Regions from separate parts of the Devosia sp. LjRoot16 genome, predicted to be linked through region 3. Evidence: predicted binding sites of a transcription regulator. Region 3 holds the regulator's gene; each other region holds the start of a gene.

Region 1 (7,464 bases), on a different contig from region 3:
CGACATTGTTTTGAGAGCAATCAGGGAGTTTAGCGATGACCGAGATCACCCAGCTGATGGATGGAATCCTGCTCGGGGAATGCCCGCGCTGGCATGATAACAAGCTCTGGTTCGCCGACTGGGTCGGCCAGAAGCTCTACACCATCGACACCGACGGCCGCTCGACGGTCGAGGCGGAGGTGGCCTCGCTCCCCTTCTCGTTCGATTGGCTGCCCGATGGCCGCATGCTGCTGGTGCACGCCGCCGATAACGAGCTGCAGCTGCGCCAGCCCGATGGCAGCTTTGCCCGCTTTGCCGATCTCTCGAGCCTGTCGGAGCGCGGCTGCAACGAGATCACCGTGCACCCGGCCGGCCACATCTACGTCAACAATGTCGATTTCGATTTCCCCGGCGGCGAGTTCCGCCCCGGCTTCATCGCGCTGGTCGAACCCGACGGCACGAGCCGCAAGGTCGCCGAGGGCCTCGCCTTCCCCAATGGCATGGCGATTCTCGCCGATGGCAGGACGCTGGTCTGCGCCGAATCGTTCAACGGCAACCTCACCACCTTCGACATCGCCGAGGACGGGAGCCTTTCCAATCGCCGGCTCTGGGGCAATGTCGGGCAGTACGGCAATGACGGGATCTGCGCCGATGCCGAAGGCGCCATCTGGACCTCCACCGGCCCTACTGTGCTGCGCATCCGCGATGGCGGCGAGATCGTCGAGAAGTTCGAGCTCGACCGCATGTGCTTTGCCGTGATGCTCGGCGGCCCCGATGGCAAGACGCTCTACATGGTTGCCAACGAGTGGACCGGCAGCGTCGATGTCAGCAAGCCCACCGGCCGGGTGTTCAGCACCAGGGTTGCCGTGCCTCATGCGGGGTATCCTTAGGGGCTGTAAGCCGCGAACGCCGGTGGCTGTGGACCCCCACCCTTGATCCCTCCCCGCAAGGGGGAGGGAGACGCAAACTGAGATGCTGGTGTGAGGGTCTCCCTCCACCTTGCGGGGAGGGGACAGGGGTGGGGGTCAGCCCGCGCCGGCGCTAGTTGCCGCCAGCCGCTCGAACGCACTCGGCCTCGCCGGCGCGGCCAGCACTACCGCAATCGCCGCAACGCACTGCTCCGGCGTCATCACTGAGCTGTCCACCTCGAGATCATAGATCCCCGGCTGGTGCACCGCCTCCTGCCAGCGCCGCACCGGCTCCGGCACGCCGTCACCTGCTACGTAGAACCCACCCTGTGGGTCGGCATTGCGGCGCGCCATGATGGTTTCGATCGGGCAGCGCACCCCGACGAACAGCACCGGCAAGCCGCTGAGCCGCCGCGCCGACGCCGGGAGAATGCCGAGTGGCCGCGAGTAGCTGTCATGGTGGCCGACATCGACCACCAGGTCCTCGCCGGCGCCTGCCCGTTCGGCGATCTCGTCGTAGAGCTCGGCATAAAGCCGCACCACGGTCGGCTCGAGGTCCGGCCGCTCACCGCCGGGCCGAAGCCCGATCCCCGGCAGCATGTCCTTGGGCAGCGCCGCGTTCATTCGGTCGACGCCGAGGTTCACCCAGCGCCCCGGCAGCTGAGCCATGAGCACCCGCGCGATCGAAGATTTCCCGGCCCGCGGCGTACCGTTGAGGATGACGATCCGTCCGCCCATTGCTGCCCTCCTATGCGCTGAAAAAGAGAAAGGCGCTCAACCCGTTAGGGGAGCGCCTTTCATTGGCTGGGATCGCGTCGCCGGGAGGGACAGCGCCCCGATCCAACCGTTGACCGATATATGTGAACCCGGTTTCACAGTTTCAAGGGGTCACTATTCAATCCGCTGACCGGCCTGATTGTAACCGCCCTGGCGCAGCGTCACCCTCGCCGCCTTGCCGTCGGCGCCGAGTTCAAAACTCAGCTGCGCATCGACCACTTTGTAGAAGAACGTCGTCTCGTTCTCGGCGAATACCGGGAGCTTTTCCTGCCCCGTCGCCTGCACGAACAGCCCGTCGCCCTCGCGCGTCACCTCGAGCACGAAGGCCGGGGTCAGGGCATATTTGCCGACATAGCGGTCGAGCAGCGCCGGATCGATCTCGGCCGCCTGGCGCAGCTTCGGCATCGGCGCCAGTGGCAGGTTTTCGGCGAGGAGGTGGAAGCCGATATCCTCGATCCCCACTGTGCTCGCCATGTTGGAGAGCACCACCACGCCCTTGCGGCTCTGCCGATCATAGCCGGCAAAGGCGTTGTAGCCGCCGGTCATGCCGTTGTGCCAGGCGATCTCGCCCTCGGGGTGGGTGAGCGTGAACCAGCCGAGCCCGACCTTGCCGCCGCTCGGGTCGGACGGCCGGGTCCGCTCCAGCATGATGGCGAAGGCCGGATCGAGCGGCGACGGCACCGCCCCGCTTGCCGCGGCAATGAACTTGCTGACATCGGCAACAGTTGAACGCAGCGCCCCGGCGCCGGCGAACACCTCGAGGTCCCAGTTGCTCACCGGGTTGCGCGCCGCGTCGTGGCCATGCGCCAGCCGTTGCTCGAGCTCGGGTGTGGTGGTCAGCGCCGTCTCGGTCATCCCCAGCGGGGTAAAGATCCGCTCGTCGAGCAGGCTCGCATAGCTTTTGCCGGTGACCTGCTCGACGGCCTGCGCCACCAGCGCCAGGCCGATATTGGAGTACTCGAACTCCGCGCCGATATCGCGCGGCAGCTGGTAGCTCTGAAGGAACTGATAGAGCGGGGCAGCCCCATAGCCGGCATAGGGGTTGGCCGGATTGGCCGCGCCGAGCCCCGGCGGCACCGAGGGCAGACCCGATGAATGCGTTACCAGGTCGAACGTGGTGATCTGCTTGCCGCCGCGTTCAGGCAGCACGATGCCCTGAGGCAGGTAATTCACGATCGGCGCATCGAGGTCGATTTTGCCGGCCAGCACCTGCTCGGCGAGCAGCACATTGGTGAACAGCTTAGTGACCGAACCGATCTCGAACACCGTGTGCTCGTCGACGGCCCCGACGTCACCGAGCGCCGGATGACCGTAGGAGACGTAGCGCGGCGCGCCGTTCTCGATCACCGCGACGGCGATGCCGACATTCTGCTCGGCCGTATCGATCCGCTCGACCAGAATCTGTTCGATCGCCGCGCCGGTCGGGCTTTGCGCCAGCGCACCGGCAGTCGACAACAGGGCGGCGGCGAGTGCGGTCAGTACGGCTTTCATCCGGTCCTCCAAGGTGAGCCCCCGATATGGGACTCACAATTGGAGAGACAAGCATTGCGCCAGGATTACCCGACTGAGCTTACTTCTCGGCCTTGGCGCGCTCGATCGATTCGAGGATCACCTGGCGGGCGTCGTCGACACCGCCGAGCTTTTCGATCTTGGCCCACTTGCCCGGCTCGAGATCCTTATAGTGGGTGAAAAAGTGCTTCACCCGCTCGAGCTGGATCGGCTGCATGTCGGTGATGTCGTTGATCCCGTCATACATCTTGGTGAGCTTGGATACCGGCACGGCGAGGATCTTCTCGTCCTTGCCGCCATCGTCTTCCATGAACAAGACGCCGAACGGCCGGCAGCGCACCACCGCGCCCGGCACCAGCGGCCGCGAGTTCATCACGATCACATCGAGCGGGTCGCCGTCACCGCACAGGGTGTGCGGCACGAAGCCGTAATTGCCCGGATAGCGCATCGGCGTATAGAGGAAACGATCGACGAACAGGGCGCCCGAGGCCTTGTCTATCTCGTACTTGATCGGCTCGCCGCCCAGCGGCACCTCGATGATGACGTTGAGGTCGTCGGGGGGATTCTTGCCGATCGGGATCGCGTCGATGTTCATTGGGTCTGCCTTAGGGTCCTGAGCGTTTCCAGGAAAAGTTGCAGACTTTTCCGGTTCGGAAGCGCGACAAACGAAAACTAAGAGACGGTCGGCGCTTCATGAAGCGGTGACCGTTTCGATTTCGCCGGGTTGTGGCCTATCCGGGGCCATGATTGCAAGGCATACGAATGCGCGGGTGGCATGCAGCCTTAAGGAGGATTTGCCGTGATGGGACGGTTTTTCGCCAGTGCGCTTTATGTCGCCGTCGGGCTTTTGCTCGCCGCACCCGCCGTCGCACAGCAGATCGAATCGAGCGAGACCAACCTCGACCTCAACATCGATTGCACGGTGATGCAGTCTGACGATTTCGGTTCCACCTGGGCCTGCACCGGGCTCAAGGGCATGCCGGTGATGGTTTCCGAGAGTGACCTCCGGATGGCCGTCTCCTACGGCCTCAACTCGACCACCGAGAAAGCGGCCAAGCAGCGGCTGCAGCCGCCCAACCGGCTGGGCGACAAGATCGAGTGGCGCGTTTCCAACGCCGATGGTTACTGGAAGCCGTTTGCCTCGATCCTCCGCTTCTTCACCAAGGGCGAGGAGGGCAAGCCCGACGGCGAGGTGCTGGTGGTGACCAGGATCAGCCCCGGCGCCACCTGCCACATCGCCTATGTCGATGCGCTGGCCAACTCAGACGCCGAAGCCTTGGCGCGCCAGGCCGCCGACAGCAAGGCGAAGGATTTCGACTGCGAGACGGATGAGCCGGAATATGTCGGCAAGTTCGAGGCCTGGACGCGCTGAGCGTTCCACACCACGGAGTCACCCCGGCGAAGGCCGGGGCCCATCCTGAGATGTTCCGATCCAGCGCTAAGGCGACAGCACCAGACGGCGCCCCAAGCTCGGTGTCATCCCTGCGAAAGCAGGGACCCAACTCGCCGCAGCGCAAGTGGATAGGTGGGTCCCAGCTTTCGCTGGGATGACAGCCGGTGGGTGGGGCACGACCGTGACTTGGCGCATATGCGCTTTCGCGGGGATGACCACCGCGGATGAGGATTAGGTGCGCGCCCCTACAGCCGCACCGCCGTGCCGGACACCGAGACCATCAGCATCGAGCCGGCCTGCCCGACCACTTCGTAATCGATATCGACCCCCACCACCGCGTCGGCCCCGAGCCGTTGCGCCTCGGCCCTGAGTTCGTCGAACGCGGTGTTGCGGGCGTCGCGCAGCGCCCCTTCATAGGCCCCGGCCCGGCCACCGACGATGTCGCGAATCCCGGCAAACAGATCCTTGAAGATATTGGCGCCGACGATCACCTCGCCGGTGACGATGCCGAGGTAATCGCGTATCGGCCGGCCCTCGAGCGTCGGCGTGGTCGAGATGATGATCATCGCGTCAGGCCCGCGCCATCTGGTTGCGCAGCACCGTGCGGTCGCGCGACGATACCCCGATCAGCTCGGCGATACGCCACACCATATTGTCCTCGAGCTCGTGGTTGCGCTTATCGGCGAACACCACCTGCCACATCATCCGGATGATCTCGACCTTCTCGCCCTCATCCAGCGAGCTCAGCGCCGAGGTGAAACGGTAGAAATCCACCGACTCCTGGTCGCGCTTGGTCGCCTCGACGATCAACTTGCTGACCTCGGTCTCGTTGAGCCCGTAATAATCCATCAGCGTCCCCGCGAGCGCCTGCCGCTCGGGATCGCTGATCTGCCCGTCGATGGCGGCGAGATGCACCAGCAAGGCGGCGACCGCCAGTTTGGGCTCCATGCTGAGCACAGTGGCATCGGGTCTCTGGAAGATGGAGCGCAACGCATCGAACATTGGGAGGAGTCCTTCGGATACTGGAGTGTTTCACCGTTTCAAGGAAACGCCGAAACGCTCCAGCTCTTATTTTGTCGCGCTTTCGAACCGGAAAAGTCTGCAACTTTTCCTGAAAGCGCTCAGGAGGAACATAGGCAGTCCCGCCCGATCGCGAAAGTGCCCGCTTGCCGCAGCGCAAGGATGTGACCGCAGCGTGCGCTGGACTCTTCTGCTTGACTCCTCACCGGACTCTGGTGTTCCCTGTTTGTTCTAATTACTGACAACAGGGAGGCTCAGATGCCGGGCCTCGCACGCCACGATCTCGATGCCTTACGACTGAAAATTGCTGCCCTGGAAAAGCGCCCGCTGCTGGCCGAAGGCGCGGCGCTGCTAGCTGAGCGGCTGGGGCAAGCTGCCAATGATAGAGGCGAGAATGCCGATCCGCTCGAGCTGCTCGCTGCTCCCAATGGGCTGCTGCACGAGGTGTTTGCCGATGAGCAGCGCCAGAGCGGCGCGGCGCTCGGCTTCACTTTCGGGCTCGCCCGGCAGCTGCTGACCTCGCAGCGACAGGCGGTGCTCTATCTGCAGCTCATGGGAGAAGGCCAGGAGCTCGGGCTGCCCTATGGCGCCGGGCTCGTGCAGTTCGGCATCGATCCGGCACGGCTGGTGATCGGCCGGATCGACAGCATGACCGAGCTGCTCTGGGCTATGGAAGAAGCCATTGCCTGCCGGGCGGTTGCCGGGGTCATCGCCGATCTCGCCAGCCACCCCAAGGCGCTGGATTTCACCGTATCGCGCCGGCTGAGCCTCCGCGCCGCCGCCGCCGGGACCTCGGCTTTCCTCGTGCGCTATGGCCGGGGCCGCGAGGCGAGCGCCGCCAAGCTCCGCTGGCGCATCTCCCCAGCGATGAGCGGGGAGCTGCCGTTCGACCCGCGCGCTCCCGGAATTCCCCGCTTCCAGGTCGAAATCGAAAAAGGCCGGCTCGGCGACAAGACGCAGCGCGCCGAAGGCAAGACCATGCTTGTGGACTGGACAGAAAATGGCTTCGTTTCAGTCGAACCCAAACGCCGCACCGGAGCTGCTGTTCACCGAACGGCGCCGCCATCTCGCCCTGTCGCTGCCCCGCTGGGCCACCGACTGTCTCAAGCGGGCTGACCCGGCGCTCGCCCAATCGTTGCGCCCGCTGGCCCTGTGGGAAAAGCAGAAGGGCGCCATGCGGCTCGCCGCGGTGGATGCGGCTGCGGCGAAAGCCAACCTGATCTCCGGGCAGAACCTCTCGGATGCACGGGCGCTGGTGCCGGAACTGGAAGTGCGCGAGATCGACCGGGCTTACCTTGAGCAGGTGTTCGCCGATTTTGCCGATTGGCATTCCAACGCCAGCCCGATCGTCGCCGTGCACACGGCAGCGGCCCCCTATGGTGACCTGGTGCTCGACATCACCGGGGTGGCCCACCTGTTCGGCGGCGAACAGAAAATGCTCGAGGTGCTGGTCAACCGACTGCGCATTCTCGGTTTTACCGTCTCCGGCGCTATCGCCGATACGGTTGGGGCGGCCTGGGCCCTGGCGCATTTCTCCGCCGGCAGCATCGTCCCCAAAGGCGAGACCGAAGCGGCGCTCGACAGCCTGCCGATCGTCGGCTTGCGGCTCGAAGAGGCGCAGGTTGCCGGGCTCAACCAGATGGGGCTCAAGACCATCGGCCAGCTCTATGGCCGGGATCGGCGGGCGCTGCAGGCCCGCTTCGGCGAAACGCTGATTTTGCGGCTCGACCAGGCGCTGGGCCGGATCGAAGAGCGGATCACCCCACGCCTGCCGATCGCCGAATATTATGCCGAGCGCCGTTTCGCCGAACCCATCGGCTACATGGACGACGTGCTGATGACGGCGCGCGACCTCGCCATCCAGCTCGGCCTGCGGCT
Region 2 (7,464 bases), on a different contig from region 3:
AAGATTGCCGAAGCGCTGAAGGGCTTTCAGAACCGATCGAGCACCGGCCCCGACGGAGCTCCGGCCCAGGATGGGCTTTCGAGCATTCTGGGCAGCCTCGGCGACCTGTTCGGTGGTGGCGGCAATGGCCCAGACGCGAGCCGGCCCGCTGGCAGCGGGAACGGCAACGTGCTCACCGGCGGGCTCGGCGACCTGATGGACAGCTTCCGCAACTCGGGCCAAGCGGAAACTGCCGATTCCTGGGTCACTGTAGGCGTTCCTACCAAGGGCCTGTCGCCCGCGCAGGTCGAGCAGGCGGTGGGCGCAGAGAACCTGGCCGAGCTGTCGCAGCGCACCGGCCTGTCACGCGAGGAACTGTTGAAGCGTCTCGCCACTGCAATTCCCGAGTCGGTTGACCGGCTGACCCCGGGTGGCAACATTCCGCAATCCGACACCGAGATCCGCGACCGGTTGACCGGAACGGCGTAACGTCATCGGTCGCGGCAGGCGCCCCACACACCGGCCGCGACCGATCAGCCCTCCATGATCAGGTCGTGCAGGCCGCCGGTCATGATGCCGCCTTCGACGGGGAGGTTGATGCCGGTGATCCATGCGGCATCGGCCGAGGCAAGAAACGCCACCGCGGCGGCGATGTCCTCCGGTTCGCCGAGGCGGCCGAGCGGATATTTGCGGGCACGCTTGCCGCCATCGTCTTCACGCACCGTCCAGTTGCGGGTGCGGATGGTGCCGGGGCTGATCAGGTTGAAGCGGACGCCTTGGCTGCCGTAACGGGCCGCAAAATTCTTGGTGAGGATTTCGAGCCCGGCCTTCGCCGCTGAATAGGCGTAGCCACCAAAGGCCCAGTTGCCATTGATCGAGCCGATGCTGACAACGTTGCTGCCCGGTCCGGCCGCGATCAGCGCCGGCAGGGCGGCGCGGACGCAGCGGAAAACGCCGGTGAGGTTGACGTCGATCTTGCGGTCGAACAGCTCATCGGGAATTTCGCCGAGCGCCGGCTCGTTCCAATCGCCACCGGCGGTGTTGACGAGAACGTTGAGCCTACCGAAACGACCGACTGTATCGGCGATGGAGGCATCGACGGCGTCACGGCTGGTGACGTCGCACGTGCTAGCGAAGGCCCGCGCGCCCGTCGCGGCGATCTCGGCGGCGACGGCCTCCGCCGCGGGGCCATCGATATCGGAGACCGCAATCGAGCCACCTTCGGCGGCGAGGCGCAGCGCAGTGGCGCGGCCGATGCCGTGCCCTGCCCCAGTGACATAAATCGCTTGGCCCTCGAACCGCATCCCGTACTCCCTGGTGTTCACGTGGGCGGGCACCCTAGCGGCAGTCGCGAGGTCGACCAACCCACCGGCTTGACAGAGGATGCTCACTCGTATTCAACAATACTGTTGATCAACACTTTTGTTGAATACAGGAGCCCGAATATGCCGGCAAAGCAGCCAACCTTCACCAAGACGATGCAGCTGGGCATCGTGGTGCCCAACCTCGAGGCGGCGGTCCGTGCCTATGAGGAGCAGTATGGCATCGGGCCGTGGGAGTTTATGGAGATCGGGCCGGAGAACGCCGAGAATGTCCTGGTCGACGGCAAACCGGCCGAGTGGCGCTCGCGCATCGCCATGACGATGATCGGCGATGTGATGTGGGAGCTGATCGAGCCGAGAGACGAGAACGACATGTTCGGCAAGTTTCTCGCCCAGCGCGGCGGGGTCGGCGGCGTCCACCATGTCGCGGTACAGACGCCGGACTTCCGGCAGACGCTGGCCGACCAGGCGGCGCGTGGCGGGCAATCCACCCTCAGCGGCACCTTCACCGGCATCGCGGTGCACTATCTCGACAGCGCCCCCGATATCGGGGTGATCCTCGAGGTGTTCAGCGGCATGCCGGACCTCTAGGCGCCGAGCGCCCACTCGAGTACCGGATCGCGGCCGGCGACGAAGTCGGCATAGCTGGTATCGATCTGCTGGTCCGGATGAAAGCTGTCGGCGTCCTCCGGACCGAAGCGGTAGAGCCGGGTCGCGGCCGAGACCCGCAGCCCGGAGCCGGGCAGCGTGAACCAGCCGTTCTCCTGGTAGCCGAATGGCCGGGCGCCGATCGGCTCGCCGACGAGGATGGCTTCGGTTTCGCGGTGGAAATCGATGGCGTTGACCATGCTCGCGGAGAAGGTGCGGCGGCCGACCAGCACGAACAGTTGGCCAGCGACCAGCCCCAGCAGTTCGATGGGGAGCAGCAGCCACTGCCGGCCCGCGAGGAAGTTACCGCCACCGTTCCGCCGGAGGTCGACGATGAGCCGTCGCGCCGGTTGTTGCTTGAGGGTGTCGAACAGCCTGATGGCATTGGCCTCGAGCCCGCCATAGGAACGAAACTGCACGTAGATCGCATCCCGTTCGGCTACATGCGAGAACCAGAACTGTTCGTCCATCCGCTGCATCGAGAGCGGAGCGTGCTCGGCGGTCAGCAGCGGCTCGTCGCCTGGGCCCAGGGTGACAGCCACCTCGGTTCCGGCGGTATCGATGAGGCGAAACCGCGGTGGGATGCCCAGAGCCGAGAGCACCTCGGGCTCCCGCATAAGCTCGACGCTCTGCGCCAGCACATAGCCGGCGTTCTCGCCCTGCGGAATGAGCTGTTGCAACCGACCCTGGACATCCGCCACCGGTTGCTCGCCGATCGCCACCAGCTGAGTGCCGATCAACGTGCGGTGGGCAGCCGTGGCGCGAACCACCGCAAGTTGATCACCGAACCAGCAGAACTCGACCGGAAATTTCGGCCGAGGCGGCGCGGCGACGAAGGTGTGGCCGTCGCCGATGCTGGCCGCGATACCGCGCAAGGCAACGACCGCCGCGGCATCGGATAGCGAGGGCAGCCGAGCAGACAGCTCGGCCACCTTCGCCTCGAACGCCGCCTGCGAGATGAGATGAAACGGCTGTCGATGCCGGGTGACGATCCCTTCGGCCAGGTGAGCGAGGTCGGCCTGCCAGTCAGTGGAGCTTTCGATGGTCCGCCTCCCTCAATCGAGTCCGCCCGCCGGCCCTCGCTACGGCCGGACGATGCCGCCATCGCGGCGGCGGTCTTCGGCCATGTAATGCGACTTCGCCGCCTTGTCCGGATCGAGCAGCGCTTCGGCCTTCTTCACGTCGATATCGATGCCAAGCCCGGGCTGCTCGTTGCCGTAGAGGTAGCCGCCTTCGAGCAGCGCATGGCCGGGGAACAGTTCGTACTCCTCGGGCTTGAAGTGGTTCTCCTCCTGGATGCCGAAGGCGGTGGAGGCGAGATCGACATGCATTGCCGCCATCTGGTTCACCGGGTCGTTGTCGCCACCTTCCTGCCAGGCGGTCTGCACGCCGAACCATTCGCACAGCGTCGCGATCTTGCGCGCCTGGGTGATGCCGCCGCCCTTCGAGATACGGACGCGGACGAAATCGATCAGCCGCTCGGTGATCAGCGGCAGATATTCGTGCGGGTTGACGAACAGCTCGCCCATTGCCTGCGGCGTGGCGCATTGCTGGCGCACCTGGCGGTACCAGCCGACCTGTTCGGGCGAGAGCAGATCCTCGAGGAAGTAGAGCCGATAGGGCTCGAGGAGCTTGGCCAGCTGCACGGCATTGGTCGGCGCCAGGTGCTCGTGCACGTCGTGGGTAAATTTCGGTCCCCAGCCGAGCTTGTCACGCAGGTGCGCGAACATCTCGGGGATGGCCTGCAGGTAGGCGTCGTCGTCAAAGGCCTTGTCCTGCGGCCAGTGATCTTTCGGCCCGCGGGCATTGGCGCGATCGAGGAAACCGCCGCCGCCGTAATTGCCCAGCTGGCAGCGGATGACCGTGTAGCCCTCCTCCCAGTAGCGGCGGACATCGTCCTCGAGCTCGGTGAGCGAGTCGCCCTGGGCGTGGGCGTAAGCGGCGACAGCGCTGCGGGTCTTGCCGCCGAGCAACTGGTAGACCGGCATGCCGGCTTCCTTGCCCTTGATGTCCCACAACGCCATGTCGATGCCGGCTTGGGCAGTGTTGCCGATGGCCTCGTTGCGCCAGTAGCTCTGGGTATAGACGGACTGCCAGATGTCCTCGATGCGGCTGACGTCGCGACCGATCAGCAGGGGCGTGACATTCTCGATCGCCGCCTCTACCACCTTGGCGCGGTAGTGGTCGGAGGCCGATCCGATGCCGTAGAGGCCGGGCTGATCGGTCAGAACCTTGACGAACAGCCAGGTGCCGTCGGCGCGCGTGCGGATCGTCTCGATCCCGGTGATCTTGGTCATCTCTTCCCTATGTCTGCTTGTTCCGGCCGCTGGTCGGGCCGTTCGGAGTCGCGAGGAGGTGAGCTTCGCAACCAGCGGCGGCGGAGGCAAGTTGGGCGAAGGTCGAGCGCACCGCTTCGGTGCAATTTGTTCTCTTTTTGTTCTTGACTACCGTTCAGCCTCACTGGTTCCTTGTGTGTCCCTAAGCCGGAGGACCGATGAGATGACCGATCTGCCACAGCTGTCGATGTTCGCTGAGGACACGCGGCCGCTCAAGTCGATCAGGGTGCCGCCACGACAGGGGCGCGACCCGGTCTTCTTCGCGGTGCTGGTCGGTGGCGGGATCCGCCCGGTCTTGCAGGAGATCGTCGACGAGCAGCGGCGCCTCTACGGCATCACGGCGGCGCTGTTGCCGGCGACGACGCTCCATATCTCGCTGGTCGGCGTCGGCTTCTACCAGGAACTGAGCGGCAGCGACCTCGCGGTGGCGATGGCGACCGGTGAGGCGATCGGCTTTCAGCCGTTCGATATTGCCCTCACCCGGCTCGCCAGTTTCCGTCGCAAGGTGGGCTCGCCGCCGCTGGTGCTGCGCCCCGGTTCGGACACGCCGCTGGTGGAGCTGGCCCGGCTGCTGCGCTGGGGCATGCTGGAGCGCGGCTTCGAGGTGCGCTCGGCCCCCAGCGAGGCGTTCCACCTGACGCTCTGCTACGACCGGGTGCACGCACCCGAGGTGGTGCTGGAGCGGCCGCCGACATTGCGGGTGGACGGGTTCGCGCTGGTCCGCAGTTTTTATGGGCAGGGACGGTATGAGGTGATCGGGGAGTGGCCACGGCGGTGAAGGCACGGACGCTCCACCAGCCCATCTCCCCGTTGGCGCCGATGGGAGGCACAGGGCCTCCGCTCCCACCGCGTGTCATGCCAGCGAAAGCTGGGACCCAACTCTCAGCTGGTGCGGGCGACGAAGTGGGTCCCAGCTTTCGCTGGGATGACAGCCGGTGAGATGGCAAGGTCGGGCCCACCATGGGCCCCTTGGAATTCTCCCCCGCAAAGGGGAGACGAGACCGGTGACTGCGGCCGCTGGTTGTTCACTCTTCGTTCTTGCCTTTGCCCGTATAGTCGGCTACCTGTCGTCGACTCCTCCGGGGCATCTCATGGCGCGTACCAAAACCTCCTATGTCTGCCAGGCCTGTGGCGCTCTGACCACCAAGTGGCAGGGGCGGTGCGAGGCGTGCGGCGAGTGGAACACCATCGTCGAGGAGATCGTCGATTCGGGCGTCGGCGCCGGGCCGAAATCGGCAATCGCCGGCGGCCGGCCGATCGAGCTGCTGCCGCTGGCCGGTGAAACCGAGACGGCGGCGCGGGTCGAGACCGGCATCGGCGAGCTCGATCGGGTGACCGGCGGCGGCTTCGTCATGGGCTCGGCGGTGCTGATCGGTGGCGATCCGGGCATCGGCAAATCCACCCTGTTGCTGCAGGCGGCGGCCGCGCTGGCCGAACGCGGCCGGCGCATCGTCTATGTCTCCGGCGAAGAAGCGGTGGCGCAGATCCGGCTCCGGGCGCAGCGGCTGGAGCTGGGCGATCGTCCCGTGCTGCTGGCGTCTGAAACCAATGTCGAGATCATCCTCGCCACGCTGCAGAACGGCCCGCCGCCGGACCTGGTGATCATCGATTCGATCCAGACGCTGTGGACCGATCGGGTCGAGAGCGCCCCGGGTACCGTGACGCAGGTGCGCACCTCGGCGCAGGCGCTGACCCGCTTCGCCAAGAAATCCGGCGCCGCCGTGGTGCTGGTCGGACACGTCACCAAGGATGGGCAGATTGCCGGGCCGCGCGTCGTCGAACACCTGGTCGACGCGGTGCTGTATTTCGAGGGCGACTCCAGCCACACCTTCCGCATTCTGCGCGGCGTGAAGAATCGCTATGGCGCCACCGACGAAATCGGCGTCTTCGAGATGTCGACGCTGGGCCTGCGCGAAGTGGCCAACCCCTCGGCATTGTTCCTCGACCAGCGCGACAAGGACGCGGCAGGCTCCGCCGTGTTCGCCGGCATGGAAGGCACACGCCCGATGCTGTGCGAAGTGCAGGCGCTGGTCTCGCCCTCGCCGCTCGGCACGCCGCGCCGCGCGGTGATCGGCTGGGATTCGTCGCGGCTGTCGATGGTACTGGCGGTGCTGGAGACGCGCTGCGGGGTGCGGATCGGCGCCAACGACATCTATCTCAACGTCGCGGGCGGGCTGAAAATCAACGAGCCGGCGGCCGACCTGGCGGTGGCGGCGGCGCTGATCTCGTCACTGACCGGCTCGCCTCTCCCCTCGTCCAATGTCTATTTCGGCGAGATCTCGCTGGCCGGCGGCGTACGCCCGGTGGCCCATGCGGCGCAGCGCCTGCGCGAGGCGCAGAAGCTCGGTTTCCTGGGCGCGGTAACCGGTCGGCTGGGCAAGGGCGACGTGCCCAACGGCATCGCCGTGGGCGAGTATGCCGAGCTCGCCGAGCTCATCGGACGTATCGCGGCCCGTGGTCAGCGGCAGGCGGCAGAGTAGCGCTTTGGCCACGCCATCTGCTTTCCGTGAACATCGGCCATGCACCTCATCCTCCGTGCTTGGCTTTGCCACGATTAATGGTTACACGGGACCCTGAAGCGGGTCCCAGGGGCGGATTTTCTCTATGTTGACTGCATTTGACGTCGGCATCGGCGTTCTCGTCCTGATTTCGGCGATCCTGGCTACGGCCCGTGGATTCACGCGTGAAATCCTGTCGTTAGCGACCTGGGCGGGCTCCGCGGCGATTGCCGCCTATGCTTATTTCAACCACAAAGAGATCGCGCGCGGCTATATCGCTGAGCCGATCGTGGCCGACATCGTGACGGTGCTCGGCACCTTCATCGTGGCGCTGATCATCCTCCACCTGATCACCATGCGGATCGCCGATTTCGTCGTCGACAGCCGCGTCGGGCCGCTCGACCGCACGTTGGGGTTCATCTTCGGCGTCGCCCGTGGGGTGCTGATTGCGGTGATCGTGGTGATCTTCGGGCTGTGGCTGATGCCCTCGAACCTGCCCTCCTGGGCGGCCGAGTCGCGCTCGCTGCCGATCCTTCGCAATTTCGGCGACAGCCTGATAGCGCTGTTGCCGCCTGATCTCGAGAAGCAGGTCACCGACATCCTGCAGCGTGGCGCCGGTGGCGGCACGGGCGAGGATGCGTCGCCTGACGACGTGCCGACGCCGGATGCTGACGTGCCCAA
Region 3 (7,464 bases):
CGGAAACCAAGCGCGGCGGCTTTGGAGTAGGAGTGCACGGTGTCGTGGCAGCCATACTCGTTGTCGGTCTGCCAGCCGGCGAGCGCCTGGTGCTGGCCGACCTGGTCGATCAGCAGCCGGGTAATGCGGGCGCACTCACGCCGATAGCCCAGATGCGAGAAGTCGTAGTGTCGCCGCGAACCAAAGCCGCGCGGCCGGCCATCACGGTCGACCGCCAGCATGTCGGGCATCTTGTCGAGCAGCCAGCGCGGCGGCGTGGCCGTGGGCGTGCCGACGATGACCTTCAGGCCATGCTTGCCGAGCACATCCATGGCAGCCACCAGCCAGCCGAAGTCCATCTCGTTCGGCCTGGGCTCGAGCCGCGACCAGGCGAACTCGCCGATGCGGACATACTGGATGCCGATTTCCGCCATGCGGCGCGCGTCATCCTCCCACCATTCGACGGGCCAGTGTTCGGGGTAGTAGCAGACGCCGACAGCGGGAAAAGACACGTGAAACTCAGAGCTTGAGGAAGGGTTCGGCGATACCGGGCACGTCGAGCGCCACGGCGAAGACGCTGCCCGCATGCGGCTCGCGTTCGATCTCTGCGGGCGTCATGTGTTCGCGCGCCGTGGTGATGTAGAGGGTCTTGAGGTCGTTGCCGCCAAAGGCCGGGCAGCTCACCTGGCTGACGCCGGGCACCTCGACCACCTTGTCGAGCTTGCCGTCGGGCGAGATGCGGATGACCTTGCCGCCGCCCCAGCGGGCATTCCACAGACAGCCCTCGGAGTCGACCACCGAGCCATCGGCGCCGCCAGGGCCGTCCATGGTGAAGAAGTCTTCCCACGGCCCGACCGGCAGGCCGGTCTCCGGGTCGGTGGCGCATTTGACGATCATCTTGCCGGCGTCCGTGAAGTAGGCGGTGCGGCCGTCGGGCGAAAAGCAGATCGAGTTGGGGATGCGGATGTTCTCGATCACCTTGGTGGTCTGCCCGGCCCGGTACTGGTAGACGCCGCCGACTCCCGCTTCGGCTTTGCGGCCCATGGTGCCGATCCAGAAACCACCGGTGCGGTCGACGCGGCTGTCATTGGTGCGGTTGGTCGGAACATCGCCGTCGATCTCGGCGATCACCGAGGTCGTGTCGGTCAAGAAGTCGTAGCGGAGCAGGGCGCCCGACTGGGCGATTGCAAGGCTCTGCTTGTCGATCACCGCGCCGGCGCTGACGGTGTCCTTGAAGGTGATGCGGTCGACGATGTGGCCATCGGTTCCGGCGCTCAGCATGGTCTGGTTGAGGATATCGAACCAGAACAGGCGCTCGAGCAGCGGGTGCCAGAACGGGCCTTCGCCCAGCTCGCAGCGGCTATCGACAAAGAGCTCGGCCTTGGTGTTCATCGCGGTTTTCCCTGGTCATAGGCAGCGACGGCCGCGGTGGCGCGCAATGCCACATCCGCGGCGGACATGCCGGGCTTGAAAATGTAGGTGCCGAGACCGAAGCCGGCGCAGCCGGCGGCGAAGTACTCGGTGAAATTATCGGGATTGGCGCCCCCGACGGCGTAAAGCGGAATGTCGGGTGGCAGTACGGCCTTCATCGCCTTGATGCCCTTGGGGCCCAGCACTTCGGCCGGAAAGAACTTGAGGCCCGTGGCGCCCGAGCGGATGGCGTTGAAGGCGTCGGTGGGCGAGAAGACGCCCGGATACGAGGTCATGCCACGCTCGATGGTGGCGCCGATCACCGCCGGGTTGGTATCTGGCGAGACGACGAACTGCCCCCCGGCATCAGCAACGGCATCGACGTCGGCGCGGCTCAGCACGGTGCCGGCGCCGATCAGCGCCCGGCCCTCGAACACCTTGGCGGCATCCTCGATGGAGCGCAGCGCCTCCGGCGAGTTCAGCGGCACCTCGATCATGGTGATGCCGGCGAGCACCAGGGCGTCGCAGACTTCGAGGGTTTCATGAGGGGTGATGCCGCGAAGGATCGCGATGATGTGTCGGTGGGTCATGGTCTATGCCTGTCTTGCAGCCTTGAGGCCGGCGAGGGTGGCGTCGGTTGCATCGATAATGCGGGTGCTGGCGCCCAGCCGGGCGAAGGCCATCTGGTAGAGCCCGCAAAGGCCGACGCTGCCGACCAAGGGGATCTCGGCTTCGCCGATCCAATCGCGCTGGCCGCCGATTTCAGCGCCGATGAGCAGACCCGAGAGGAACCCGGCGCACCATGGTGCGCTGCGTCCTGAGAGGAGCGAGCCGGCGCGAACCTTGAACAGCGTCGCAGTCAGCCGTTCGGGACGTTCCAGCCCCTGATCGAGGCCGGCTTCGAAGCCGCGCTCCCGATCTTCGCCTTCGAGTTCGCCACCCAGCGAGTGACGCAGTACCGAGTGGGTGCGCAGCAGTTCGAAAATCTCGCCGGTCATGGCGCTCGAGAAGCGCTCGAGCCTGGTGCCAGAAAGCAGCGCCCATTTGCTGTGGGTGCCGGGCATCACCGCCAGACCGGAGAAGCCCGGGAGCAACGATGACAGGCCCAGCAACTGGGTTTCCTCGCCGCGCATCACGTCCTCGGCGCCGACATCACGCAGGCAGACGCCGGGAAGAATGCGGGGGTTGAGCGGACCGGGCATGTCGGGCGCCACCGCGCCTTGAACGAGGCGACCAAGCTCGGCCGGCGCGTCGAGATAGGGGGCCTCGATCCAGCCCTGGCGGGCACCGGCCATGCCGCAGATCAGCACGTCTTCGACATCCTCGGCGACACCGCTGAGCAGCGAGGTCAGCACATCGGGGTATTGTTCGCGGCTGAGGCGACCCATGCCATCCGGCGACGAGCGCGCGAAGGCGATCTCGCCGGCGGCGTCGATGCCCCATGCGCGCAGATTGGAAGTGCCCCAATCAACGGCGACCCATTCGACCTCTGCTGCCAAAACCTTCTCCCTGGCGCTGCACGTTTGCTGCGCACCGCCATGCCGCTAAAGCGCGATCGGGAAGGTTGTCCACTCTCCTGGTACGATCGCGACGGCCATTTGCATGGCGGCGCTGCCCGAGGATGCCCGAAGCCTCCCTTGGCGGCGCGGACCGTAACGTCTTTGCCGGCCCGGCCCTAGTGCAAATATCGGCGGGGAGGTTCGGTTTCATAAGAAAAAGGGCCGGCAAGGCTGCCGGCCCAGGGACCCGATTGGCGGTGGGGTCAATACGTCAGTATTTGCGCAGCAGGCCCACCAGCCGGCCCTGCACCTTCACCCGGTCAGGCGGGAAGATGCGGGTCTCGTAGGCCGGGTTGGCCGCTTCGAGCGCAACGGAGTTGCCGCGGCGGCGAAGCCGCTTCAGCGTCGCTTCCTCGTCATCGACTAGGGCGACCACGATCTCGCCAGTCGAAGCGGCGTCCTGCTTCTTGATCAGCACGGTGTCGCCATCGAAGATGCCGGCGTCGATCATCGAGTCGCCGCGGACTTCCAGTGCATAGTGCTCACCAGGCCCCAGCATTTCAGGCGGCACCATGATGGAGTGGCTGTGGGTCTGGATCGCTTCGATCGGCGTGCCTGCCGCGATGCGGCCCATTACCGGGATCGTCACCGCCCGATAGGAGTCGGCATTGACCACCGGTGCCGAGGGGCGGGCCGGAGGCGCCGACACCTTGCCGAGGTTACCCTCGATGACCGAGGGCTCGAAGCGGGCCTTGCGACCACCGAGCGAGGGGTTCATCGAATCCGGCAGCTTGATCACCTCGAGCGCGCGGGCCCGATTGGGCAAACGCCGGATGAAGCCACGCTCTTCCAGCGCGGTGATCAATCGATGGATGCCGGACTTGCTTCTCAGGTCGAGCGCGTCCTTCATCTCGTCGAACGAGGGTGGGATGCCGGACTCTTTCATCCGCTCGTGGATGAACATCAGCAGTTCGTGTTGCTTGCGCGTAAGCATGGGCGGCTCCGTGAGCAGAATCGGAACAAAGACTGAACGTGTTATACGTGTTCCAGTTATGTTCTGCAATCGAGCGGTGAATATTGCGTTACGATTGGGGGCGCAGCGAGCGGAATGAGCAGGTGTCGGGCCTAGGAACGCCGCTGCTCTCACCCATTGGCGAGGCGGCGGAGGAGGGCCGTGGCGGCGAGGAGATCCGAGGTAGCCTTGCCTTCGGTGAAGGCGTGGAGAGTGCCCGCAAGGAGCTCGTAGGCGGCAGTCCGCCGGTCCCTCGACCACAGGCGTGCGAGGCTCATGGCGGCCCTCAGTTCCCAGGCGAGCGCTCCCTGGGTTCGAGCGAGATCGATGGCCTCCTGCAGCAGCCGCGTGCCGGCCTCGATATCGCCGTCAGCGACCCTCGCGAGGGCGAAGGCCCGCAGGATCTCGGGTCGGCACCAGCCGCTGCTGCGTTCGGGGGAGAGCTTCAGCCCGCGCAGCGAGCCGGTGAGCGTCACCCAGGTCTCGGCCTGCAGGAAGCTCGCCGGCTGCAACAGGATGGCGCTTTCGCTGCGACGGCCTTCGCGGACGGCGATGTGGATCATCACCTTGCGGTAGAGATCGGCCCATGAGGTCCAGAGCGGCAGCCCGGCATGCTCGGCCGCGCGCCCCAGTTGCGTGATGCAGCCAACGGCTCGGTCATCCTCGCCGTACCACAGCAGCAAAGGGCAGGCGCCGAGGCCAATCGCTTCGCAGAGGGCCCAGGGACCTTGCTCGGCGGCGAAGTTCAGCGCCTCGAACAGCAGGTGGCGGGATTGGTCGGGCTTGCCCAGCAGCCACAGCCGGCGCGCCTCCACGACGCGCAGGGCCCCCCTCGGCGGGGAGGTCAGAATGGCGAGCGGCGCCGGCAATTGCCAGTCGGGTCCACCGATCATGGCGTTGGCGAGGCGGGCCGAGGCGGCATGGTCGCCGGCATAGTGGAGCGCCTCCGCCTGCAACCGGTCCGCGGTTTGCGCCAGATCGCGACGTCCGGCAGCGCGGGCATAGGCAAGAGCCGCCTGCGACAGCCCGGCGGCGTGCCGGAGGTGACCGGTGCGCAGCGCCAGGGCCGAGCGGACCAGCAGAAGTTCTGCATCGGCCCATGCGGCGGCCATGGTGCGGCCAAGGCGGGCCGCCTCGAGCAAGTGCCGGCCTTCGATGCGCAGCGGACCGGCGCGATCTTCCGTCAGCGTCGCCAGTTGCAGATGCAGCCGGAACCGCAGGTTGGCTGGCAGAAGCGCTCCGGCCCGTAGAGCTGTCACGGCGCGGCTCCGCATCTCATCATAGTGGCCACCCCGCAGCAGCAGGGGGCTCGCATGGGCCGCGAGGAGGGCGCCAGCGTCTAGGTCGCCATGCGGCGAAAGGCACCGGTCGAGTGCCTCGCGGACCTCCTCGACCAGGTCGCCATGCCGTTCCAGCCACTCGGCCCGTGACAGCTTCTGCCAGGCCTCGAGGGCATTGATGACATGCGACAGGGCGAGGTCGGCATGACGCCGTGCCGTCCGAGGCAAATCCTCCGACGCGGCGAGCCGTTCGGCGGCGTAGGCGCGCAAGGGGCGGGAGAGACGGTATCGCACTGCATGTCCACCCCGAGCGGTGAGCACCTGCGACTTTGCCACGAGGCCTCCCAGCGCGGCGATGAGGCGGCGATCATCGAGGTCGCCGTCGGTGGTCACGGCAGAGGCATCAGCCAGGTCGAACGCGCCGGCGAAGATCGACAGCCGCCGCAACACGATGCGTTCGTCGCCGGAAAGCGTGCCATGGTTGAGCTCATAGAGCCCGCGCATCGAACGGTGGCGCGGCGCAACGGTGCGGCGGCCATCGGACAGAAACTCGATACCGCGCTCGAGTTGGGTGCGCACTTCCTGCAGCCCGAACACCTGGATACGAGCGGCGGCCATATCGATGGCGAGCGGCAAGCCGTCGAGTTTGCGGCTGATGGCCACGAGGTGCCGGACGTCGCGGTCGCTGCCGCGCAGGGTTTCGTTGCCGGCCTGGACGCGCTCGATCAGCATGCGCACCGCGGCGTGGGTCATGGCCTCGTCCAGCCCGATATCGTCGCGTTCCGGCAGGTCGAGCGGCGCCAGGCGATAGACGTGCTCTCCGGCAGCTCGCAGCGGCTCGCTGCTGGTGGCGAGGACGTGGAGGCGCGGCAGCAGGCGCAGCACGGCTTCGATCGCGACGGCGGCGTCCTCGATCAGCGCGTCACAACTGTCGATCAGCAGCAGTTTGTGAACATCCACCGGCCGGTCCCCGCTGCCCGCTGCGAGCGCCCGCAGCAACTCCGGCTCGACCCTGCGACCGCCGGTCAGCGTGGAGAGGTCGACATAGGCGCCCCCGTCGGCGAAGCGACCGGCCAGCCGCTGCGCCGCCACGGCAGCGAGCGAACTCTTGCCGATGCCGCCCGGGCCCACGACGCTCACCAGCCGGCGCGCCGTGACCATGTCGGCAACGGCGCGCAGCGCCTCGTCACGGCCGATCAACTGGACCAGGCTACCTGGCAGTGTTGCGGGTGGGCCGTCGGCAGCGCGAGCAACCGGCGTTCTGCCGCCGACCGGCGCGATAAAGCGATAGCCGCGGCCCGAAACGTTGGCGATGTAAACCGGCCTGGTGGAGGAATCGCGCAGCGCACGTCGAATGGCGGCGAGGTGCACGCGCAGGTTCACCTCCTCGACGAAGGTCTCGGGCCACGCCACCCGGACCAGCTCCTCCTTGGTTACGAGGGCGCCGGGTCGCTCCAGCAGTGCCAGAAGAATGGCCATGGCGCGGCTGCCCAGACGCACCGGCTTGTCGTCCTCGAACAGCAGGTGGCGGGAGGCGTCGACGCTGAAGCCACCAAAATGCAGTAACTGGTCTTCGGACGCCCCGGCGGCATCCGGCGAGCGCAGCTTCAGTTCATTTGGCGGGCCATTCATCGGGTCAGGGGCCGAGGGTAGGGTGGTGCGGGGGCGGGAAACGGCCGCCGTGCTGCGCCGCCGTCTCGTCGATGCGCTTCACCCAGGCGATTGCGCCTTGCTCGAGGGCGGTAGCGCGGGCCTCTGCAAGAAGGCGCCGGGCGGCCGCTGGGTCGAACCAGATGGCCGTGCTTGCCTGGGTGCGCAGCACCTCGGGTTTGGTCCAGCCGACGGTGCCTTCGGCGACACGCCGCAGCGCCAGTTCGGAAATGGCGCGGCCGTCCACCGTTGCCAGGTGGTCGGCTTCGATCGCATCGAGGCTGTCGACCTCGAGCGGCTCCTCGTTGACCTCGTGGGGATTGAAGCGGAGATCGATGGCGCGGAGCAGGCGGCGGCCCCAGTTGCGCCAGTAGTTGAGCCCGTCGCCGCCAGCTTCCTCCATCAGCTCGAACGCATAGGAGCGGGCGGCCTGTTCGTCATCGGTCCAGATGGCGATGGGGGCACAGGCCAGCGCAATGGCGTGACAGTTGGCGATGAGGTTGTCGCGGCGTGATCGCGCCAGGGTGTCGGCAGCGATCTCGACCGCCTCCTGGCCGTCGCCGGTGAGACACGCGATGCGGGCGAGGACGATGCCCATCGAAACGTAGGGGTGCACAGAGGTGCAGGGGATGAA
Region 4 (7,464 bases), on a different contig from region 3:
AGGCCCTGGTCCAGCTGCAGGTTGTAAGGCGGGTCTGCGAATACGAGGTCAACCGAGCCGGCCGGCAAGGCATTCATGTGCTTGATGCAATCGCCCACAAGGATGGTGTCGATGGGGAGCAGGCTCCCCTCCGCATTGGCGGAAGCCGCCATACGCGCGGTACGCAACATAACTCGAACCCTGACGCAGTACTAACGGGATCGGTTGTAAGGCGTTAGGGTTAAAGGGGATTTAAGCTTCGCGGTTAGCGAGAGGTTAAGGCGCGGATACGTGTCGTCCGCCTCAGGCGGCGATCGTCTTCATCCGCTGCGCCTGGATGCAGGGGGCGAAATCCATGCGGTGGTGGCGGCCCGGACCGTGCGCGGTGAGGGCTTCGAGGTGCTGCGGCGCCGCATAGCCCTTGTGGCTCGAGAAGCCGAATTGCGGTTCTTCGAAGTCCATGATCAGGCACATCCGGTCGCGGGTCACCTTGGCGACGATCGACGCCGCGGCGATCGATACCGAGCGCCCGTCGCCGCCGACGATCGCCTCGCCGGGGCAGGGCAGGTCCTTGGGCAGCTTGTTGCCGTCGACCAGGATGTGGTCGGCCTTCACCTGCAGTCCCAGCACCGCCTTGCGCATCGCCCAGAGCGAGGCCTGCAGGATGTTGAGCTGTGCGATGATCGTCGGCGGCGCCACCACGATCGAAACGATGGCCGACGCCATGATCTTCTCGTACAGCGCTTCGCGCTGCGCGGCGGTCAACACCTTGGAGTCGTTGAGACCTTCCGGCACCTTGCGATGGTTGAGGATCACCGCCGAAACCACCACCGGTCCGGCCAGCGGGCCGCGCCCGACCTCATCGACGCCACAGACGAATTTCGCCCCGCGCTTGATGGCGGCACGCTCGAACTTGAGCGTCGGCTTGCTGATGATGACGGGCGAATCGGAGGGCATGTCCTCAAGCATCGCCATGCACGCCTGCGGGGCAAGTGGCATCTGTGTTACCAGCTTCTCGTTCCTCTCGCTCGGCGTCGTACGCCTCGAGATTGGCGAAACCGCGGTGGACGTCGGGCGCATCCTTGCGCGTGCTTCACGTCCCCCTCTCTGGCGAAAACTAAGGACTTAGCTGCGCTAAGCCCAAGTTTTCGCTTTCTCCCCCGCCAAGGGGGAGATGGTCGGTGGCCTCCATCCGCATTGGAGCAGCAGTCGGGACTCTCCCCCTTGGCGGGGGAGAAAGCAAAATCTTAGGTTTAGCCGTTTGGCTAAGCCTTAGATTTTGCCAGAGAGGGGGTCCTGGGAGCCACGGATCCCGCTCAGAACAACGTCATCTGTCCGTCGTCCACCGTCGGCGGCGTGAACAGATCGGTGCGCAGCGGCGCGATCGGCCGGTCGAGCTTGTAGCGTGCCTTGGCGAGGTCGACGCGCTGGCGCAGCAGGGTCGCGTATGGACCCTCGCCGACGAAACGCGTGCCGAAATTCGGGTCGTTGTCCTTGCCGCCACGCGTGTCGCGCACGAGGCTCATCACGTGGCTCACCCGGTCGGGGAAATGCCGCAGCAGCCACTCGCGAAAAATGTCGCGCACTTCCCCCGGCAGCCGCAGCAGGATGGCATTGGCGCCCACCGCGCCCTGCGCCGCCGCGGCGTCGAGGATCCGTTCGAGCTCCATGTCGTTGATCGCCGGGATCATCGGCGCCGCCATCACCGTGGTCGGAATGCCCGCTTCCGACAGCAGCCGCACTGCCTCAAGGCGCTTTTCCGGCGTCGAGGCCCGCGGCTCCATCTTGCGCGACAGGATGTGGTCCATGCTGGTGATCGACAGCGCCACGCGCACCAGGTTCTGCTCGGCGAGCGGCTTCAGGATATCGAGGTCGCGCACCACCAGCGCCGATTTCGTGGTGATGGTCACCGGGTGTTTGGTCTCGAGCAGCAATTCGAGGATGCCGCGGGTCAGCTTATGCTGCCGCTCCGCCGGCTGGTACGGGTCGGTATTGGTGCCCATGGCGATGGGCTTGGGCTTATAGCGCTTGTCGGCCAGCTCGCGCCGCAGCAGCTCGACGGCGTTGGCCTTCACATAGATGTCGCGCTCGAACTCCAGCCCCGCCGAGTGCCCGAGATAGGCGTGGGTCGGGCGGGCGAAGCAATAAGAGCACCCATGCTCGCAGCCGCGATAGGCGTTGATCGAGCGATCAAAGCCGATATCCGGGCTTTCGTTGCGGGTGATGATCGATTTGGCGCGCTCGACATGCTCGATGGTTTCGAACGGCTTCAAATCCTCGACCTGTCCCCAACCGTCGTCGAACTCTTCGCGGCTCTGCCTATCGAAGCGACTGCCCTTGTTGGTCTGCGCGCCACGGCCACGATTGAGCGCCGGGTCGACGTAACGCCGCGCGATCAGGTCCGCATCGCGGGTGCCGTTCAACCGCTCCAGTTGCTCGAAGTTAGGGGCGCTGACCCGCATGTCCGTTCTCCAAACCCTTAAGCGACTCGCCACGGGTAACGTTCCATTAGGAATAGCATCCCAATGAGAACAGAACAAGAACAAACCGGTGGAGAGAGAGCGCCGCGGCATTGACCCGATGGCGCCGGCTGCTAGCTTAGATGGGTCAGAAAAGGAGAGGCAGGTGCGGTTAGCCCTGTCCCGCTTCGGCGGTCCTGGCCTTCGCTTCGGCGACCGAGTCCCATGGCCTTGAACGCTGCTCCATCGGGGAGCGGCGCAGTGAAAGGTCTTGGCCAAATGAAGCCTGCAGTTTCCGTCATTACCCTCGGCACCACCGACCTCGCCCGCTCGCGGCGCTTTTACAGCGAAGGGTTCGGGTGGACGCCAGCCTATGAGAGCGATGTGATCGTCTTCTACCAGCTCAACGGCATGGTGCTCGGTACCTTCCTGACCGCTGAGCTGGAGGCGGACATGAACCGCACCGGGCTGCGGACGCCGGGTGCCTTCGCCTTAGCCCACAACGTCGCCACTGCGGGCGAAGTGGCGCCGCTGATCGCGCAATTGGCGGCGGCCGGTGGCAGGGTCATCCGTCCGGCCGACGCCCCGCCGCATGGCGGGCTACGCGGCTATGTCACCGACCCCGACGACCATGCCTGGGAAGTCGCATGGAATCCGGGTTTTTCCATGGATGACGCGGGCAACGTGACGTTCGGGTTGTAACCCCGCCACCCCCGGGAGAAATCTGCAGAGGGCCGCGCCGTATCGCGGCCCTTGAGCGGGTGCGGCTCAGCCCCCGAACAGGCCCCAGCGGCCCCAGGCGATGAACACCGCGAGCGCCAGCAGAACCAGGTTCATCGGCAGCGATTTGGCGGTCTCGCCGCGCCGGGCGTGAAAGCCGATCGCCAGGATCTGCACCAGCACCAGCGCGACGGCAGCAAGCGTCGTGAGCCAGGGCAGGATGCCGGTCAGCATCGGCAGGATCAGGCCGATGGCGCCGAGCACCTCGGCCCAGCCGACGAAGCGCGTGAGCCGCGGGTACTCGGCGGGCCAAGCCATCATCTTGGTGAGGTCGGCGATTGGGCGGATCGCCTTCATGCCTCCCGCCATCAGGTAGAGCAGTGCGAGAACAACCTGAGCAGTCCACAGCCAGAAATTGAGGGAAGTGAGGAAATCCATGCGCCGAGCCCAACCTTCGTGGATGGCCCCATGCCATCGCAAGACCCGGAACGTAGTGAGCGACGATTTATCCCACAATCACAGTTCAGCTGGAAACATCGTGCAGGAATCTGCATAATGCGCCGATGGTACTCGAAGGAATCGATGTCTTCGTCCGCGTGGTGCAGGCCGGCAGCTTTGCTGCAGCGGCCCGGCTCCTCGGCATGCCCACGACCACGGTTTCGGCGCGCATCGCCCGGCTCGAGGAGCGCTTGGGTGTCACGCTGATCCAGCGCTCGACCCGGCGTATGCATGTGACCGAGGCGGGCGCAGCCTATTTTGGCCACTGCATCGAAGCGCTCAACGCGCTGGAGGCGGGAGAGAGCCAACTGGCGGCGGCCGGCACCGAGCCCACCGGGCTGCTGCGGATCACCGCGTCCGCCGACGTCGCCAACACAGTGCTCCCTTCCCTCTGCGCTGAGTTTCTGGCCGCCTACCCGAAGGCCGATATCGAGCTTATCGTCACCAGTCGTATCGTCGATCTTATCGCCGAAGGTGTTGACCTCGCGCTCCGCGTCGGCCCGATGCAGGACTCGACACTGGTGAGCCGCCGCCTCGCATCGGCGGTCCTCGGCCTGTGGGCCAGCCCCGCCTATCTTGATCGTCGCGGCCGCCCCGCTTCGCCCGACGAGCTCGCCGGCCACGACATCATCCGATTTTCGCGCATCACGCAGGGCTTTCGGCTGATCGCCGGCAACCACAGTTTTGCGCTTCCCGAGGGTCGGCTCAAAGCCGACGACATGCAGACCGTTCGCAGCCTGGTGCTGCGAGGCTTGGGGATCGGGCCGTTGCCCGACTTCACCCGGCTGACGCCGGAGCTATCGCTCGAGCGCGTTCTGCCCGAGTACAGCACCGAGCCCGGCAACGTGTACTTCGTCTACCCGGCGCAACGCTTTGTCACCGCGAACGTCCGCGCCTTCATGGACCTGGCGAAGGACTGCTAACCCTAGCCCGCGACCTTCGAGAAATCCGCCACCTGCCGCATGGTGTCACGCAGCTTGCTGAGGAGGCTCAGCCGGTTGGTCCGGATCGCCGCATCCGGATCGTTGACCAGCACCGCTTCGAAGAACTTGTCGACCGGCTGGCGCAGCGTGCCGAGTGCGGTGATGGCGCCCTGGTAGTCATTGGCGGCGACCTTGGCAGCGACGGCCACATCGACAGAGGCGATGGCCTCGGCCAGCGCCGCTTCCTCACTGAGCGACAGCAGCGCCGGGTCGACCGGCGCGGCAAAACCCTTGCCGTCCTTTTTCTCCTCGGCGGCGAGGATGTTGGCGGCGCGCTTGTAGCCGGCGAGGAGGTTCTTGCCATCCTCGGAACCGAGCAGCTTCGACAGCGCCTCGACCCGCTCGGTGATCTCCAGCATGTCGTTGCTGTCCTTGCCGATCACCGCATCGACCAGGTCGTGGCGGGCGCCGGCATCGCGCAGCGTCACCTTCAGCCGGTCGTGGAAGAAGCTCAGCAGGTCCTGCTCGACCTCGAGCGGGAAGCGCAGGTTGTTGTCGGTGACGATGCGGATGACGCCCAGCGCCGCGCGCCGCAGCGCAAACGGGTCGCGCGAGCCGGTGGGTTTCTCATCGATCGACCAGAAACCCTTCAGCGTATCGAGCTTGTCGGCCAGCGCCACGGCGATGGCGACCGGTTCGCCCGGCACCAGGTCGGTGGGGCCGAGCGGCTTGTAGTGGTCGGCGATCGCATTGGCGATGGCCATCGGCTCGCCCTGCGCCAGCGCATAATAGCGGCCCATGATGCCCTGCAGCTCGGGGAACTCGCCGACCATGCCGGTGGTGAGGTCGGCCTTCGCCAGCATGGCGGCGCGCTTCGCCAGGTCGGGGTTGGCCCCGACCTTGGGCGCGATCTCGCCGCTGAGCTTCACCAGCCGTTCGACGCGCTGGAACTGCGTCCCGAGCTTGGCGTGGAACACGCTCTCCTCGAGCTTGGGCAGGCCATGCTCGAGCGGCAGCGCCAGGTCGGTCTGGTAGAAGAACCGCGCGTCCGACAGGCGGGCGCGGATGACCCGCTCGTTGCCGGCGACGATGGTCTTGCCGCCGTCGGCCGCGACCTGGTTCGAGGTGATGATGAAGAACGGCGCCAGCTTGCCCGAGCTGTCGCGCAGGCAGAAGCACTTCTGGTTGGCGCGGATGGTGGCGATGATCACTTCCTCGGGCACTTCGAGGAAGGCCGGATCGAACGACCCCATCATCACCACCGGCCATTCGACGAGGCCGGCGACTTCTTCGAGCAGGCCTTCGTCATGGATGACGTTGAGCCCCTGCGCGAAGGCGAGGTTGTCCGCGTCGGCCTTGATGATTTCCTTGCGCCGGTCGATGTCGAGAACGACCTTGGCCTTTTCCAGCGCCTGCACGTAATCGTCGAAGCGCTTCACCCGGATCGCGTCGGGCGCGAGAAAGCGGTGGCCGAAGGTGGTCTGGCCGGAAGCAACAGTGTTCGACTTGAACGGGATGACCACCGGCTCGTCATTGTCGGTGCCGAACGTCGCGGTGATAGCGCGCAGCGGCCGCACCCAGGTCAGCCCGCCATTGCCCCACTGCATGGATTTCGGCCAGTCGAAGCCGGTGATCACCTTGGGTAAGAGGGTCGCGAGAATGTCGGTCGCCTCGGCGCCTTTCTTCTCGATATGCGCGACGTAGAACTCGCCCTTCTTGGGGTCGGCCTCGATCTTGGCCTCTTCGATCGAGCCCAGTCCCGCCGCCTTGAGGAAGCCGTCGATCGCCTGCTGCGGCGAGCCGACCCGCGGGCCCTTGCGTTCTTCGCGGGTGTCGGGGGAACGGGCCGGGAGCCCGGTAACTGTCAGCGCCAGCCGGCGTGGCGTGACGAACGCCTTGGCGCCCTCGTAGACGAGGCCGGCATCGACCAGCGCATTGGTCACGGCCTTCTTCAGGTCCTCGGCGGCCTTGCGCTGCATGCGCGCAGGGATTTCTTCCGAGAACAGTTCAACGAGGAGTTCGGGCATCTCTTAACCGGGCGTTTGAAAGCGCGGTTTGCCTAGCAAGGGCAGGGGAGATTGTCCATTGCGGGGTTGGCGACGTGACTGACGTCGCCGGTCTGGTGGCCGATGGCCGGCGCGATAGTCCTTTACTCAGCGATGTCATTCTCGCGTAGGCGGGAACCCAGTGCGGACTATCGGCGCTCGCTAACGCTGAGGCATCCCACTGGGTCCCGGCCTTCGCAGGGATGACGCCGGTGGGTAGGCGATATGAAGCGGCTTAGGGGAGGTTTGGTCCTACCACCCGCCGCCGCCACCACCGCCACCGCCACCCCCGGAGCCGCCGCCTCCTCCTCCGCCGCCGCTGGAAAAGCCCGAGCCCGACGATGAGCTCGGCTGTGCCGCGACCATGGCGGCGCTCATGCCTGATGCTACCGACGACACCGAGTTGGCGAAGCCCCCCGAGCTGTTCGACCAGTTACGACCGGTATAGAAGCCCGGCGCGTAGCTGCTGCCCTCTGCGTCGGCGACGGCGTTGCGGGCGAGTTCGGCTTCGAAGTGCTCGGACCACGGTTTTTCGACACCGAGCGCAATGGCATAGGGCAGGATGCGCTCGAAGCGCTCCACGGTCATCGGCGGCTCGTTGGTCATGTTCAGCCGGTTCTTTTCGGCGGTGTTCATGTACATCTTGAAGCCGTCGAGCTGGTCCATGACCTGACGGCCTTGCACCGTCGGCGCCCGCATCAGCACGGCGAACAGCACATTGACGAAGATGATCGATGCGGCGCCGATCAGCGCCGCATCGGGGCGGAACTCGCCGATCCGGAAGTCACCGAGAAAGCTCGCGCCGGCGCCGATCAGGTTGCCTCCAAAGATCACCGCCCA

What was found. The regulator LexA, encoded in region 3, represses DNA repair genes until DNA is damaged. The targets are predictions, from matches to a motif close to TGTTCNNNNTGTGTTCNG.
Region 1: a site for LexA is predicted at 5,803-5,820, ahead of ACSQ23_RS07370 (ImuA family protein). Genes of this name have one in related genera too.
Region 2: a site for LexA is predicted at 4,374-4,391, ahead of ACSQ23_RS18290 (2'-5' RNA ligase family protein). Genes of this name have one in related genera too.
Region 4: a site for LexA is predicted at 2,507-2,524, ahead of ACSQ23_RS19780 (PA0069 family radical SAM protein). Genes of this name have one in related genera too.

What each region holds. Positions count from the first base shown of each region.
Region 1 is NZ_CAXUPH020000001.1:1,574,678-1,582,141, reverse strand. Features, by position in the region: gene ACSQ23_RS07405 (SMP-30/gluconolactonase/LRE family protein) at 36-869, shown strand; gene ACSQ23_RS07400 (chloramphenicol phosphotransferase CPT family protein) at 1,005-1,625, opposite strand; gene ACSQ23_RS07395 (serine hydrolase) at 1,779-3,155, opposite strand; gene ppa (inorganic diphosphatase) at 3,235-3,768, opposite strand; gene ACSQ23_RS07385 (hypothetical protein) at 3,976-4,545, shown strand; gene ACSQ23_RS07380 (heavy metal-binding domain-containing protein) at 4,812-5,129, opposite strand; gene ACSQ23_RS07375 (TerB family tellurite resistance protein) at 5,137-5,568, opposite strand; gene ACSQ23_RS07370 (ImuA family protein) at 5,845-6,702, shown strand; gene ACSQ23_RS07365 (Y-family DNA polymerase) at 6,587-7,464, shown strand, end outside.
Region 2 is NZ_CAXUPH020000004.1:65,394-72,857, forward strand. Features, by position in the region: gene ACSQ23_RS18265 (YidB family protein) at 1-468, shown strand, start outside; gene ACSQ23_RS18270 (SDR family NAD(P)-dependent oxidoreductase) at 513-1,283, opposite strand; gene ACSQ23_RS18275 (VOC family protein) at 1,425-1,892, shown strand; gene ACSQ23_RS18280 (S41 family peptidase) at 1,889-2,881, opposite strand; gene ACSQ23_RS18285 (enolase C-terminal domain-like protein) at 3,032-4,246, opposite strand; gene ACSQ23_RS18290 (2'-5' RNA ligase family protein) at 4,449-5,063, shown strand; gene radA (DNA repair protein RadA) at 5,377-6,765, shown strand; gene ACSQ23_RS18300 (CvpA family protein) at 6,890-7,464, shown strand, end outside.
Region 3 is NZ_CAXUPH020000003.1:49,543-57,006, reverse strand. Features, by position in the region: gene ACSQ23_RS14665 (beta-galactosidase) at 1-491, opposite strand, end outside; gene ACSQ23_RS14660 (SMP-30/gluconolactonase/LRE family protein) at 499-1,371, opposite strand; gene ACSQ23_RS14655 (2-dehydro-3-deoxy-6-phosphogalactonate aldolase) at 1,368-1,979, opposite strand; gene ACSQ23_RS14650 (2-dehydro-3-deoxygalactonokinase) at 1,983-2,888, opposite strand; gene lexA (transcriptional repressor LexA) at 3,160-3,882, opposite strand; gene ACSQ23_RS14640 (ATP-binding protein) at 4,032-6,812, opposite strand; gene ACSQ23_RS14635 (hypothetical protein) at 6,817-7,464, opposite strand, start outside.
Region 4 is NZ_CAXUPH020000004.1:367,632-375,095, reverse strand. Features, by position in the region: gene ACSQ23_RS19790 (site-specific DNA-methyltransferase) at 1-170, opposite strand, end outside; gene ACSQ23_RS19785 (ribonuclease HII) at 283-954, opposite strand; gene ACSQ23_RS19780 (PA0069 family radical SAM protein) at 1,296-2,441, opposite strand; gene ACSQ23_RS19775 (VOC family protein) at 2,718-3,140, shown strand; gene ACSQ23_RS19770 (DoxX family protein) at 3,207-3,596, opposite strand; gene ACSQ23_RS19765 (LysR family transcriptional regulator) at 3,722-4,579, shown strand; gene glyS (glycine--tRNA ligase subunit beta) at 4,582-6,606, opposite strand; gene ACSQ23_RS19755 (DUF2207 domain-containing protein) at 6,877-7,464, opposite strand, start outside.